Regions from separate parts of the Bacillus sp. JZ34 genome, predicted to be linked through region 2. Evidence: riboswitches for the same ligand, from Rfam matches in the RefSeq annotation. Region 2 holds a riboswitch; each other region holds the start of a gene.

Region 1 (4,968 bases), 1.7 Mb from region 2:
ACGATCGAGCTTTTATGTTTATTTTTCTCATGATATTCCCGTTTTGTAATGGACGCTTCATGCCAGACAATATCTTTATTTACCAAGAGATGCTCCCCCTTAAGAAACCCCGGCCGTTAAGCCTTTGATTAATGTTTGAATGACTTCTGGACGGCTGAATGTGCTCGGCGGGAACTCGCCGTTTCTCAGCATGCCCCTCACCTTTGTGCCGGACAAAATGACATGATGTTCTTTGCTGTGAGGGCACGTTTTCGCCGTAGCCATTGAACCGCAGACATTGCAGTAGAAGCTGTGTTCGAATTTCAGCGGCGTAATGCCGATCTCTTCCGGCGCGAACTGATCGAACAGTTCCTGCGCTTCATATGTGCCGTAGTAATCGCCGACTCCGGCATGGTCTCTTCCGACGATAAAATGCGTACATCCGTAGTTCTTTCTGACAAGCGCATGGAAGATTGCTTCCTTCGGCCCCGCATAGCGCATCGCCGCCGGAAAAACGCCGAGAAAGACGCGGTCTTTTGGATAGTAGCCGTCAAGCAGCACCTGATAGCTTTCCATGCGGACATCAGCCGGAATATCGTCTGATTTTGTTTCCCCGACGAGCGGATTGAGGAAAAGACCGTCTACTGTCTCGAGCGCCGTTTTTTGAATGTATTCGTGCGCTCTGTGAACCGGATTTCTCGTCTGGAATCCGACGATCGTTTTCCAGCCGAGTTCTGCGAATTTTTTTCTTGTTTCCAGAGGTTCGAATGTGTGGGCCGGGAATTGCTTTACGCTCCGTTTAATGAGAGTGATCGGCCCGCCCACATAAACGCTGCCGCGGTCAAACAATTTTTTGACGCCCGGATGCTCGAGTTCGTCGGTTTTATAGATATTGACGGCTTCCGTTTTCTTGTCCGGCGTATAGATGTCTTCGATCTCGATGACGCCGTATGTTTCCCCATTATAGGTGAGGCGGACGGTGTCCCCCGCTTTTAAGCTTGAAGCTTTTTGCTCGTCAACAGGCAGAGCGATCGGAAGCGTCCATACTTCGCCGCTTGACAGTCTCATATTTTCGACAACGGACAGATAGTCTTTCTCTGTCATAAAGCCTTGGATCGGGCTGTACGCTCCGATTCCGATCAGCTCCAAATCTGAAAAAGCCATTAAATCCAGTTCAATTTCCTGTGCGATATGTTGAAAATCGTATGCTTCATTGACGCGGTTAACCAATACACCGCCGTGTGGTGCTAAACTCATAAACTTGTTTCCCCCTACTTTGTGTTTAAATTCCTCCGCCTTGTTCATGGACGGAGCTGTGCTCTTTTTTGACTGCTCTCATCAGGCTGATCGTCCCGACAGATGCCAGAAGGACGCTTGTGACGACGATGAGAGCATAATAGTCTCCTTTTAATAAAAGGCTGACCAGCATATAAGACAAGCTTAATGAAAGGAACGGCGAGACGACCCATACTTTCAGCATCGTTTTGACCACTTGTTTATGAAAGACATTGCCGCCGTTTTTTGCCATTCCCATCCCTATAATAGAAGATGATGTGACTTGCGCAAGCGGAACCGGCAAACCGAAAATCGAACTGATGATGACAAGCCCGGCTCCTGTTCCGGAAAGGATGATCCCCTCTCCTTTTGAAAATTTCGTTATTTTTTTGCCGTTTGTTTCAAGAACGCGCCTGCCCAGTAAAAGGGCGCCCAGCGCGACAAACAGTCCGCCGTAGAGCGTTCCTTCCCCGACTGTCAAAACATGCGCCGCCACCAGAGGTCCGACAGCATTTGCGACATTGTTCATGCCTGCTGAGAAGGCTTCAAAAAACCCGGTGATCAACAGAATGACCGCCAAAACCTTTGCTTTCTTTCCCGAGGCTGGACGTTTGATCGTTTTTTTCATGATGTTTGCCATCGCAAATGTAAAGGTAAAAGCGACGATTGGTACAACGACCCAAAATGAGACGATGACAAGCAAAGATTTCACATATAAAACTTGGTAAGCAACACCTACTCCGACAACAGATCCGACCGTCACTTCACTTGTCGAAAGCGGGATGCCGAGTACATTTGCGATAAAGAGCGACAGTGCCGCCGAGCCGATAATAATGCAGACGATTTCAAGCGAAATCACCCGTTCGGGAATGATGCCTGAGCTGATCGTTTTCACGACGTTTCCTCCGCCGATGACGGCGCCCGAGAGAACGCCTGCTGCACAGATTATTAGTGCGTGAAACTTCTTTTTGACGGCTTCAGATCCATAGGCGATTCCCATTGAAGCAGCTGCACCGCTCGCTCCGATATTCATCGCAAAAAACATGCTAAATAAAATGGCGGCAAGTTCCATGACTCATCTCCTTACTCGTGTAATCCGCATTCTGTTTTAGCCGATCCGTTCCAGCGGCCTGATCGAAGATCATCCATTGTAAAGGCCGGAGAGGTGCACGGAGCGCAGCCGATGCTCGGGTAGCCTTGATCATGAAGCGGATTATACGGGAGATCGTGCTTTGTCACATATCTCCAAATATCCTTCCACGTCCAATGAATGAGCGGACAAACTTTGATAGACTTGAATTTTTCATCTTTGTTCAAAAAATTCGTTTTGCTCCGCCCGGGCGATTGCTCGCGGCGCAGGCCCGACAGCCACGCCGGGTAGCCTGAAAGCGTCTCGCGGAGAGGAATGACCTTCCTCATTTCACAGCAGGAATTCGGAGCGGTCTTCCATAGTTCGTCCCCATATTCTTTCGCCTGCTCTTCGACGGTAAGCTCCGGTGTTTTCATGATAATCTGAAGGCCTGGATATCGTTCTTTGACAGCGTCGATCGTTTCATACGTTTCTTTAAAATGAAATCCCGTATCAAGGAAAACGATGACCGCATCTTTTTTCACCTTATAAATCAAATCGATCAGGACGATTCCCTCAATTCCGAAGCTGCACGCATATACAAGCTGATTTCCGTAATGTCCGTACGCCCATTTCAAGACGGACAGCGCTCCTTTATAAGAGTCATCTTCCTGAAAAGAGATATTTGGTTCTTCCCATGTGCTGTAAGTAAAAATTTTCGGTTCCCCCTTTTTTCGCCAACAAAAAAACGGCTTCCAGCAGAAAAAAACTGTGAAAACCGCCTCTAGTTTGTCTAGTCAGCTATTTCAATCTTATTTTTTCATTTTTTTCGATTTGAATGACTTTGCCGTCCTGAACAACGAATGTGATCGATCCGTAATTCATGTCTTTCAGCATGTCTTTCATTTTGATGATCACCTTTTCAAGCTGTTCATCTGTCTTCACTTCTAGCTCCTCCTCTGCCCCTAAAAATTAAAATCTTTCTTCCAAATTTGAAAGAAAGACGAGGAACTCCGCTATTCCTTATCTCTCAAAATGAGGGCATTTTGCTGGAAGTAGCACCTTACGCTTCACACGCAGGTTGCCGGGTTTCATCGGACCAGTCCCTCCACCGCTCTTGATAAGTTTGCTTTTGTTATTTTAAAATTTTAGCACAATTCGAACAAAAGTCAACCCGACTTTTTTTATAGGATTAATAAAAAATAAAAATAATCCGATTTTACTATTTTTAAATCTGCAAAAAGACGCAAAAAAAGCCGTTCTCCCATTAGGAGAATACGGCTTTTTTCATTAATCCATCCAAGACTTGCTTTCAGGATCCGCCTTCCATTCTTTCAGTTTGGCGGCATCCTGTTCGCTGATATATCCGCCGGCAAGCGCAGCCTCTGTCAATGTATCGTAATCAGTCAGCGTGCGGTATTCAACGCCCGCTTCGCTGAAGGCGGCGGCGGCTTTAGGAAGCCCGTAAGTGAAAATGGCGGCGACACCGAGCACTTCACATCCCGCCTCTGTGAGAGCGGCTGCCGCTTCAAGGACGCTTCCTCCCGTTGAAATTAAATCTTCAATTACAACGACTTTTTGTCCTTTTACAACAGCGCCTTCAATTTGGTTTCCTTTGCCGTGCGCCTTCGGTTTGCTTCTGACGTAGCACATCGGCAGGCTCAGCCTGTCGGCGGCAAGCGCGGCATGGGGGATTCCCGCAGTTGCCGTACCGGCGATCATTTCGGCTCCGGGAAACTTGTCTTGAATCAGTCCGGCAAGCCCTGAAGCTATATCATCCCTTACTTCCGGATATGAAAGCGTCAAACGATTGTCGCAGTAGATGGGCGACAAGATGCCGCTCGCCCATGTAAACGGCTCGTTCGGGCGCAGGAAAACCGCTTTGATTCTTAATAAATGGTTTGCAATGTCTGTTTTCATGCCTTGGTTCCCTCCCACTCATGTCCTATTCTTCTGTAGGCTGACACAGGATCTTCCGCCTGTGTAATCGAACGGCCGACAACGATCGCCGACACGCCTTTTTCCCTTGCGTAGCCAGGCGTCGCCACCCGGACCTGGTCGTTGTTTTTGTCATCCGCCATGCGAATTCCGGGTGTCACGGTCAGAAAATCTAAAGACGCGGCCCGGTAAATGTGTTCGGCTTCATGGACGGAGCAGACGACACCGTCAAGTCCGCTTTCTTTAGCCAACTTGCTGTAGTGAACAACTGTATCGAGAAGCGGCGTTTCAATCAGCAGCTCTTGCTGAAGCATTTCTGAAGAGGTGCTTGTCAGCTGGGTCACAGCAATTAATGAAGGGCGTTTTCGGCCTGCCGGAGTCCCCGCTTCAAGGCCTTCAAGCGCCGACTCCATCATTTGCTTTCCACCTGCTGCGTGCACATTGACAAGGCTGACGCCTAACCCCGCCAGCCTTTTCATCGCCTTGTATACGGTCGTTGGAATGTCGTGGCATTTTAGATCAAGGAAAATGCGGCAGCCGCGCTCCTGTAACTTTTCAAGGATGGCCGGCCCTTCCTGATAAAAAAGCTCCATGCCCACCTTCACGAAAAGCTCTTCTCCATGAAACCGGTCCAAAAACGCATATGTTTCCTGTGCTGATGCAAAATCAAGCGCGATGATGGGCGGCGTATGTTTCATCCTTCCAGC
Region 2 (4,968 bases):
CAGTTACGCCGACCGCTTCAAGAATTTCTTCCTCCGACGCTCCGCAATCCAGGCAGCCCTTGATATGATAAATAATGCAATATTCATCCTGTGTATTAACACTGATGCCCAGTGCGATCAGCTGCTTATCCTTTTCGCTGAGCGCGCCTTTTTTAAAGCATTCCTCTGTAAATTCGTTGTATTTGGCGGCAATTCCGGGCATTTTTTCGGAAAAGATGCCGATCCCTGCTTTATATTCATGCAGTGCGGATTCGATAATGCTTTCTGATTCATGCTGATTCACGTTTTGTTCCTCCATTTTCAGTTGGTAGTCTTTTTTTATTATGAGCCTCTTTTCAAAAAATACGCGAAAAAACCCCGGTTTTCTCCAAAACCGGGGTGTTCTTTCATTTACTCAGAAACAGAAATGACAGAGCCTTCATATTTTTTGTCGATGAACTTTTTAATGTCCTCAGAGCGCAATACGTCCATCAGAGCTTTCACCTTGTCAGAATCTTCGTCGCCTTTGCGGACGGCGATGATGTTAGCGTAAGGATTGTCTTTTGGAGACTCAAGCTCGATTGAATCAGTTTTCGGATTGAGCTTGTTTTGGATCGCGTAGTTCACATTGATGAACACTGCGTCAGCTTCATTGGCTTCGTATGCTTTTGCCGTCATTTCAGGCGCCACATCATTTTTGATTTTGAGGTTTTTCTTGTTTTCTGTAATATCTTTTACTGTCGCATCCACTTTTTCAATGCCTGATTTCAGCTTGATCAGTCCGGCATTTTCAAGCATTGCAAGCATGCGGCCCTGTTCAGCGGCGTTGTTGCTCATAATAATTTTTGCACCGTCAGGAAGGTCTTTTAAAGATTTATACTTTTTAGAGTAAATGCCGAATGGCTCAAGGTGTACCGCGCCGACGTTAACAAGATCGTAGTCTTTATTTTCTTTCATTTCCTGTTCAAGATACGGGACGTGCTGGAAGTAGTTCGCATCGAGATCTTTCGTTGCAAGCGCCTTGTTGATCAGTTTGTAGTCCGTGAAATTTTTGATTTTAAGCTCATAGCCTTTTTCTTTCAAAAGCGGCTTTGCTTCTTCAAGGATTTCAGCGTGAGGCGTCGGCGTCGCTCCGACTGTGATGACTTTGCTGTCTTTATCCCCTTCGCTGCTGGAAGATCCGCAAGCGGCTAAAACGCCTGCAAAAATGATGAATAAAGCTGTTAATAAACCTTTTTTCATGTTGATGTCCTCCCTAACGTTTGTCTAATTTATTTGTTATAAAATCCCCGATAAACTGGATGATAAACACAATAGCTAAGATGAAAATAGTGGCGATGAGTATAATATCGGGATTGTTCATCTGAAAACCGTTTACATAGGCAAGGTTCCCGAGTCCGCCTGAACCGATTGCTCCGGCCATCGCCGTCGAACCGATCAGTGCAATCGCCGTAACCGTAATGCCAGAGATCAAGGCCGGCATCGATTCGGGCAGGAGCACTTTAAATATGATCGTCGATGTTTTGGCTCCCATCGATTTTGCCGCTTCAATCACGCCCTTATCAACTTCGCGCAAAGCGATTTCAACCAGGCGGGCATAGAACGGAGCGGATGCGATAATCAAAGCCGGAAGTGCGGCGTTCGGCCCCAAGATCGTGTTCATTAAAAACTTTGTGAAACCAAGCAGCAAAATAATCAATATAATAAAAGGAATAGACCTGAACACATTGACGATTGCCGAGATTACACCGTTCACGACTCGATTCTGCCAAATGTTTCCTTTTGAAGTCAGATACAGCAGCATACCGAGAATCACTCCGATGATAAAAGCAAACAATAGGGAAATTCCTGTCATATATATCGTTTCATACGTAGCTTCCCACAGCTGCTCCATATCTACGTTTGGAAACAGTTTTTCAAACATTCGTGATCACCTCTGCTTCTACTTGACGGCTCTTGATGAAATCGACCACATCATTGACCTCGTTTTCATATCCGTCGACATGAATGAACAATGAACCGTATGCGCCGTCCTGAGTTTGCGAGATTTTGCCTTGAAGGATGTTGACTTCAACATCGAACTTCCGAATGATCTGTGTGATCAGCGGCGATTCGGCCGCTTCACCGACGAAGGTGAGCTTGATCGTCCGCCCGGATGTCGTTTCTTCGAGGAAATGCTTCAGCGTTTCCTGTGTTTCCACCGGTTCTGTTACCTGCTGAACAAAGCGCTTTGTCATTTCTTCCTGCGGCTTGAGGAATACGTTCAGCACATCGCCTTCTTCCACGACCTTTCCGTTTTCCATGACGGCCACTCTGTGGCAGATTTTCCTGATGACATGCATTTCATGAGTAATCAGGACAATGGTCAGTCCGAGCCTTTCATTGATATCGGACAGAAGACCCAGGATCGAGTCAGTCGTCTGCGGATCAAGCGCTGATGTCGCTTCATCGCATAAGAGAACTTTCGGATTGTTTGCGAGCGCCCGAGCGATGCCGACGCGCTGCTTTTGGCCTCCGCTAAGCTGTGAAGGGTAGGCATTTTCCTTGCCTTCAAGTCCGACAAGCTTTATCAGTTCAGCGACTCTTTTCAGACGTTTTGCTTTGCTGACACCGGCGATCTCCAGCGGAAACGCAATATTGTCGCGGACCGTTCTTGACCACAATAGGTTGAAGTGCTGGAAAATCATGCTGATTTCCTGCCTTGCATTCCTCAGCTTCTTCCCTTTGATCTCACTGATTGTTCTGCCGGCTACTTCAACCGTGCCTGAAGTCGGCTGTTCAAGTCCGTTCAAAAGACGGATCAAGGAGCTTTTTCCAGCTCCGCTATATCCAATAATTCCGAAGATTTCACCTTTTTTAATCGTAAGGGTGACATCCTGGACAGCATTGACATCTCCATGCTTTGACCGATAAATCTTTGAAACATTTTGAAGATTTATCAAAAGCCATCACCTGCTTTCTTGCTCAATTCTCATAGTTGTCTAAATTCCTGATCAAACAATGAAAAAAGCCTTTCTGCACACATGAGCAGAAAGGCTTTTGAATAGTCCGGGCCTTTCTCTCATCTTTCAAAGCATAACGCTTCGTGTGAATTGGCACCATTTCAACACGTGTTGATGGTTGCCGGGTTTCATAGGGCACTTCCCTCCACCTCTCTGGATAAGAGAATCATATATTTATTTTTTGATTATTATGATCGGAATTCTTAAAGTAGGATATCATGCGAAAAAATAGTTGTCAACTATTTTTCGTAAGACAATCGGCCTACGGCGAAAAGAGACGAACGTAAACGCTCGTCTCTGTCCGACTTATACACGGAATGTGCCGATTTTTCAAATTTTTAAAATGTCTCTGAATAAAGATCGCTGTTTTTAAAAAAGCCGTCCGTCAGCCATAAAATCGCTTCAAGCTTCAATAAAGCTCTGAATGAGCCTTTTACTTGAACAGTGCCGCGCTGTACGAGATGCTGCAATGAAATATCGCCGTGAAGAAGGTCAATAATCTCGCTTTGCTCTCCAAAAAAGGTCAAATGAGCTTTCTCTGCAAGAGAAGATTTTTCCATTTCCCCTTTTTCGTTGATCGCTAACGTAAAAGCTTCTTTCTCGCCTTGAAACGTAATCAGCAAAGCCGTTGTCGATAATAGAGGTTTTAAAAAAAGAGCCTTGTCCTCTCTTTCTATCAATCCCATTTTCTCCAACTGTATAACCTCCTGTAAATTGGTCATACTTACAGATTCTCTGTCTGCCGCAGGAGTTCCTTTAGGAATTGCTCGACAAGTTTTTGCTGGTTATTTCCCGAGAAATATGTCAAAACCGCCCTTAATCCACAACATTTTGTTTAATCGTATCGTATAAGTAGGAAACGGAGTGAAAAGCGTATTCTTTTTTGACGACTTGCCCGTTTTTGTAAAGGATAAAGCATGGAACGCTTTCTATTTCCTGCTGCTTGGCAAATGCCGGGGAATAATTGAGATTGTTTTTATAAAAAGGAATGTCCTTTATCATTTCATCAACGACTTCCAGCATTCTTCCGGCCAGCTGACACGTTCCGCAGAACGGCGTGTATACATATAGAAGACAGGTCTCATGTTCAAGCCGTTTTAGCTCTTTTTCTTGGAGTTCTTGCATCTGTTGAACCGCACCTCAATACGTTTTATAATAAATATTTTGTATGTACCCGGATGTTTGAACGAATTAATATTTCTGCAACATGCTGACTCGGGGCGGAAGCGACTTCTTTGTATACCCTATCGATGTATAGATGCGAAGCTTGGGGGAGCTCCCTCGTCAGCTGCCGGCGGAGCTTTTCCCCTGATTCATCGGCATCCACCAGGATATAAACGTCTTTATCAAACAGCGTTTCGGCGAATTCATCGAGTTTTGCCTGGCTGATCGTTCCGTTTGTGCAAATGATATCCACGGGCTCTTCGATGACATGCTTCACTTTTTGCTTATCTGATTTCCCTTCGACGATCATGACTTTTTCATTTTCCGGCATATGGATCACCTTTAAAGATTTACTTGTAAAAAAAGGCAGTGAATGTTCACCGCCTGACTTGATTAACACCAGCCTTGGTGGTCATCACAGTCTACATATTTAGCATCCGGACCGCTTACGGTATCCGCCGTTTTGTAAAATCTCTCATCTTGGAATGAATATCCAGATTTCAACTCGTATTGATCCTTTCCGGTCATTCGGCCGATCAGCTCATTCTCATGGTACAGCTGCATTCCGCCGTTTTTTAATCGGCTTTCCACATGTTCTGTAATATCAATACGTTCTTTTTTCAGCGTCAATTTGGACACCCCCTCTTGATATAGAGTATCCAAACGACACATGGCTATCCTGAATAATCCTTAGTCTTCTTTTATCATGTCCTCATATTGCTCGGCTGTCATCAGATTTTCGATTTCAGAAGCATCGGACGGCTCGACGATAATCATCCAAGCCTTTTCATACGGAGACTCGTTGACGAATTCAGGGCTGTCT
Region 3 (4,968 bases), 2.0 Mb from region 2:
CCGATACAAAGATGATGCCCGCACCTTCCTTCGTATGTTTTCTGATCCATTCCGGGAAACGGATGTCGTAGCAGATAAACCCCGCAGCCGGGATCCCTTCAAGCTCGAAGCTCCCGTCGCCTGAGCCCGCTGACAAATAGAGGTGTTCGTCCATCAGCTGGAAAAGGTGAGCTTTGCTGTATTCTTTGATCAAATGTCCGTTTTTGTCTGCGATGTACATGATATTGTACACACCGCTTTTTTTCTTAACGGCGACAGAGCCGCATATGATATGGACACGGTTTGCTTTTGCCGTTTCCTGCAGCCATCTCTTCGTTTGCCTGCCTTCTTCATCTGCGATGGAGCCGAGATTTTTTAAATCATAACCCGTCGTCCACAGCTCGGGAAGGAGAAGAACATCCGCTTTTCGGCTTTCCTGTTCGATCAGCTGCTCCGCTTTTTTAAAATTTTCAGAAGGATTGCCGTATGCGATATCGAATTGCAGACATGAAATTGTCAGCTTCAATCTGGATCACCTCATTTTTTTCTTTACATTTTACATTTAACAATATATGATGATGGACTATCATTTCAAGAATTTTTCAAAAGCGGGTGAATCATATGAAATTTGAGCTTTCAGATGTGCTGAAACAGCTGCCTGAGCAGTTTTTCGCTTCCTTGGTGAAAAAGGTGAATGAAAAAATCGCCGCCGGCCATGATGTGATCAATCTCGGCCAGGGGAATCCCGATCAGCCGACACCTGATCACATCGTTGATACAATGGCGCAAGCCGTTCGCAACCCTGAAAACCATCAGTATTCCTCCTTTCGCGGCAGCCGTTCACTCAAGGAGGCGGCAGCCGCGTTCTATCGAAGGGAATACGGTGTAGAGCTCGATCCCGAACGCGAAGTCGCTGTATTGTTCGGCGGAAAAGCCGGTCTTGTCGAGCTTCCGCAATGTTTGTTAAATCCGGGGGATGCCGTGCTCGTTCCCGATCCCGGCTATCCCGACTACTGGTCGGGCGTTGAGCTGGCAAGAGCGAACATGGCAACGATGCCGCTTACAGCGGGCAATCAGTTTCTGCCTGACTACAGCCGGATTCCGAAGGAAGTGAAAGAAAATGCGAAGCTCATGTATTTAAATTATCCAAACAATCCAACCGGTGCCCAAGCCACGCCTGTTTTTTTCGAAGAGACTGTCCGGTTTGCCAAGTCGAACGGAATTTGCGTCGTCCACGATTTTGCCTACGGTGCGATCGGCTACGACGGCAAGAGGCCTGTCAGCTTTCTCGAAACGGAGGGGGCAAAAGACACAGGAATCGAAATTTACACGCTTTCCAAAACGTATAATATGGCTGGATGGCGGGTCGGGTTTGCAGTTGGCAACGCATCTGTGATCGAAGCGCTGAACCTTTATCAGGACCATATGTATGTCAGCCTTTTTAAAGCGGTCCAAGACGCCGCGGCAGCCGCGCTTCTATCAGACCAAGCGTGTGTCAAGGAGCAAAATGAGCGCTACGAAAAAAGGCGGGATGTATGGATTCGTGCGGTCCGCGAAATCGGTTGGCACGCGGATGCTCCGCAAGGTTCTTTTTTCGCCTGGATGCCTGTCCCTGACGGGTATACATCTGAGGCTTTTTCCGATCTGCTTCTCGAAAAAGCGAATGTCGTCACAGCGCCCGGCATCGGCTTCGGCAAATACGGAGAAGGCTATGTGAGAGTCGGCCTCTTGACAAGCGAAGAGCGGCTCCGGGAAGCGGCTTCGCGCATTGCCAAGCTGAATATATTCAAAAAGACCGGCCACAGTCATTGACAACCGGGAAAAACGATGGGATAATTCAAAATAATTTATAAAATCAATATTCTTATCAAGAGCAGGCAGAGGGACAAGCCCGATGAAGCCCGGCAACCGACTTTTTAAGCACGGTGCTAATTCTTGCAGCTGACGCTGAGAGATAAGGATTCGAACCTGAAATGCGAAACCTCTTTTAGCTAAAGCAGCAAAAGAGGTTTTTTATATGCATGAAGCAGGAAGGAGCTACAGAATGAGTGAACTTTTGGCAACATATGTTTTGACAGATCAAGGATGTGACGCAGAAAAGCGGGCCGAGCAAATCGCGATCGGACTGACGGTCGGGTCGTGGACAGATCTGCCGCTCTTAAAGCAGGAACAGCTGAAAAAGCATAAAGGACGCGTCGTCAAGGTCGAAGAAACAGAAAGCGCGCTGGGGGAAAAACAGGCAACGGTCACCATCGCTTATCCGGAAGCCAATTTTACAAGCGACATTCCCGCTGTGCTGACGACCGTTTTTGGAAAGCTGTCTCTCGACGGAAAAATTAAATTGGCGGATTTGGAGTTTTCGCAGTCTTTTAAACAATCATTGCCGGGTCCGAAATTCGGCGTATACGGGATCCGGAAAAAAATCGGCGAATTTGAAAGGCCTCTGTTGATGAGCATTTTTAAAGGCGTCATCGGCCGCGATATGGAAGACTTGAAGGAACAGCTTAGGCAGCAGGCGCTCGGCGGAGTGGATTTGATCAAGGACGATGAAATCTTATTCGAAACAGGCAGTGCCCCCTTTGAAAAACGAATCACGGAAGGAAAGAAAGTGCTTGAGGCAGCTTTTGAAGAAACAGGGCGCAAAACGCTGTATGCCGTCAACCTGACGGGCAGGACAATGGAGCTGAAATCGAAGGCGAGAAAAGCAGCCGAGCTCGGAGCCGATGTGTTGCTGCTGAATGTGTTTGCCTACGGGCTCGATGTTTTGCAAAGCCTTGCGGAAGACGACGACATCCCGCTGCCGATCATGGCGCACCCGGCAGTAAGCGGCGCACTCACTTCGTCGCCGCATTACGGTTTTTCCCATTCGCTCTTGCTCGGCAAGCTCAACCGGTATGCGGGTGCTGATTTCAGCCTGTTCCCTTCACCGTACGGAAGCGTTGCTCTGCCGAAGCGGGATGCGCTTGCCATATATGATGAATGCACGAAGGAAGACGTTTTTAAACCGACATTCGCCGTCCCGTCGGCCGGTATTCACCCCGGCATGGTGCCGCTCTTGATGAAAGACTTCGGCATTGACCATATCATCAACGCAGGCGGGGGGATTCACGGTCATCCAAACGGAGCGGCAGGCGGAGGAAGAGCGTTTCGGGCGATCATTGATGCCGTCCTGGAAGCGGAGCCAGTCGAAGAAAAAGCAAAGCGTTCTCCCGATTTGAAGCTCGCCCTTGAAAAATGGGGAAGGGTTGAGGTTTCCGTATGAGGCAGCCGCTTATCATTTGCGATTTTGACGGAACCATTACAACAAACGACAACATCATCAGCATTATGAAACAATTTGCTCCAGAAGAGTGGCTCGCTTTAAAAGACGGGGTTCTGTCCAGGGACATATCGATTAAGGACGGGGTCGGCAGAATGTTTCAATTGCTGCCGACAAGCCTGAAAGAAGACATTATGGGATATGTACTGAAACAAGCCGAGATCCGCCCCGGGTTTACAGAGTTTGTCTCTTTCCTGGATGAGCAGGGTCTTCCGTTTTACGTCGTGAGCGGAGGGATGGACTTTTTCGTCTATCCACTGCTTGAAGGCATTGTCGAAAAGGAACGCATTTACTGCAATGAGGCCGGCTTTTCAGGGCGCAATATCGAGATCCGCTGGCCGTATCCGTGTGACGGCAGCTGCGGAAATGAATGCGGCTGCTGCAAGCCTTCTATCATCCGCCGGCTGAAAGGCTGGGACGATTTTGTTGTCATGATTGGGGACTCTGTTACAGATGTTGAAGCTGCCAAATGTTCCGACTTGTGCATCGCGCGCGATTATTTGCTGCGGGAATGTGAGGGACTCGGCCTGAAGCATGCGGGATTCGGCGATTTCCGTGATGTAAAGCGAATACTTGAAGAGACCGCGGAGGTGAAAGAATGGACCCTGAGCAAAAATGGCACGAACTTGCCGAGGTAAAAAAAGAGCTTGCGGAAAGGGATTGGTTCCCTGCGACAAGCGGCAATCTGTCAATCAAAGTATCAGAAGACCCGCTGCGATTTCTCATCACAGCAAGCGGAAAAGATAAGCGAAAAGCATCCGCGGAGGATTTTCTGCTGGCGGACGAAGAGGGGAGACCGGCGGAGACCGGACATACGCTGAAACCGTCGGCGGAGACGCTGCTGCACACCCGTGTCTATCAAAATACAAACGCGGGCTGCTGTCTTCACGTCCATACGATTGACAACAATGTTATCTCAGAGCTTTACGCAAAAGAAAAGCAAGCGACATTCAGAGGCCAGGAAATCATAAAGGCGCTCGGTCTTTGGGAGGAAAATGCGGAGGTTGCGATCCCGATTATCGAAAACAGCGCTCATATTCCGGATTTGACGGCGGATTTTGCCGGACACCTTTCAGGCGATTCAGGGGCAGTGCTGATTCGCAGCCACGGCATTACCGTCTGGGGAAAAACGGCATTTGAGACAAAGCGGATGCTTGAAGCGTATGAATTCCTGTTCAGCTGGCATTTAAAACTGAAAGCTTTGCAGGCTTACCACGTTAATTAAAAAGGGGGAGAAAGCATGGCAACAATTCGAATCCATGATGAACAAAACACGACCATTGAAAAGCAGGAAGAAGTAGAACAATTTCTAAAGGAGCAGGAGGTCATTTATGAAAAATGGGATATCACAAAGCTGCCGGCCGGCTTAAAAGAAAAATACGATTTGACCGATGAAGAGAAACAGGAGATTTTAGACGTCTTTGCCGCTGAAATCAAAGACATTTCAGAACGCCGCGGCTATAAAGCGAGCGATGTCATCTCGCTTTCCGACCAAAATCCGAAACTCGATGAGCTCTTGAAAAATTTCAAACAGGAACATCATCATACAGACGATGAAGTCAGATTTATCGTCAGCGGCCACGGCATCTTTGCGATAGAAGGAAAAGACGGCACATTTTTTGATGTCCTCTTAAATCCGGGAGATTTGATCTCCGTTCCTGAAAACACCC

The links. Region 2 has a riboswitch for S-adenosylmethionine ahead of metN (methionine ABC transporter ATP-binding protein MetN). Riboswitches for the same ligand answer to the same signal wherever they lie in the genome.
Region 1: another riboswitch for S-adenosylmethionine. It lies ahead of M1D90_RS13210 (YezD family protein); the one in region 2 lies ahead of metN (methionine ABC transporter ATP-binding protein MetN).
Region 3: another riboswitch for S-adenosylmethionine. It lies ahead of mtnW (2,3-diketo-5-methylthiopentyl-1-phosphate enolase); the one in region 2 lies ahead of metN (methionine ABC transporter ATP-binding protein MetN).

What each region holds. Positions count from the first base shown of each region.
Region 1 covers NZ_CP096403.1:2,621,655-2,626,622, forward strand. Annotated here, with positions in the region: gene cysC (adenylyl-sulfate kinase) at 1-86, opposite strand, end outside; gene sat (sulfate adenylyltransferase) at 100-1,236, opposite strand; gene M1D90_RS13200 (inorganic phosphate transporter) at 1,262-2,326, opposite strand; gene M1D90_RS13205 (phosphoadenylyl-sulfate reductase) at 2,338-3,039, opposite strand; gene M1D90_RS13210 (YezD family protein) at 3,125-3,241, opposite strand; SAM riboswitch class I at 3,344-3,450, opposite strand; gene pyrE (orotate phosphoribosyltransferase) at 3,614-4,243, opposite strand; gene pyrF (orotidine-5'-phosphate decarboxylase) at 4,240-4,959, opposite strand; gene M1D90_RS13225 (dihydroorotate dehydrogenase) at 4,928-4,968, opposite strand, start outside.
Region 2 covers NZ_CP096403.1:873,028-877,995, reverse strand. Annotated here, with positions in the region: gene M1D90_RS04310 (carboxymuconolactone decarboxylase family protein) at 1-298, opposite strand, end outside; gene metQ (methionine ABC transporter substrate-binding lipoprotein MetQ) at 391-1,221, opposite strand; gene M1D90_RS04300 (methionine ABC transporter permease) at 1,235-1,903, opposite strand; gene metN (methionine ABC transporter ATP-binding protein MetN) at 1,896-2,921, opposite strand; SAM riboswitch class I at 3,038-3,145, opposite strand; gene M1D90_RS04290 (SCP2 sterol-binding domain-containing protein) at 3,320-3,676, opposite strand; gene M1D90_RS04285 (thioredoxin family protein) at 3,798-4,106, opposite strand; gene M1D90_RS04280 (toprim domain-containing protein) at 4,132-4,476, opposite strand; gene M1D90_RS04275 (YusG family protein) at 4,539-4,775, opposite strand; gene gcvH (glycine cleavage system protein GcvH) at 4,836-4,968, opposite strand, start outside.
Region 3 covers NZ_CP096403.1:2,832,315-2,837,282, reverse strand. Annotated here, with positions in the region: gene M1D90_RS14325 (carbon-nitrogen family hydrolase) at 1-505, opposite strand, end outside; gene M1D90_RS14320 (pyridoxal phosphate-dependent aminotransferase) at 601-1,791, shown strand; SAM riboswitch class I at 1,841-1,940, shown strand; gene mtnW (2,3-diketo-5-methylthiopentyl-1-phosphate enolase) at 2,024-3,241, shown strand; gene mtnX (2-hydroxy-3-keto-5-methylthiopentenyl-1-phosphate phosphatase) at 3,238-3,936, shown strand; gene M1D90_RS14305 (methylthioribulose 1-phosphate dehydratase) at 3,897-4,523, shown strand; gene M1D90_RS14300 (1,2-dihydroxy-3-keto-5-methylthiopentene dioxygenase) at 4,539-4,968, shown strand, end outside.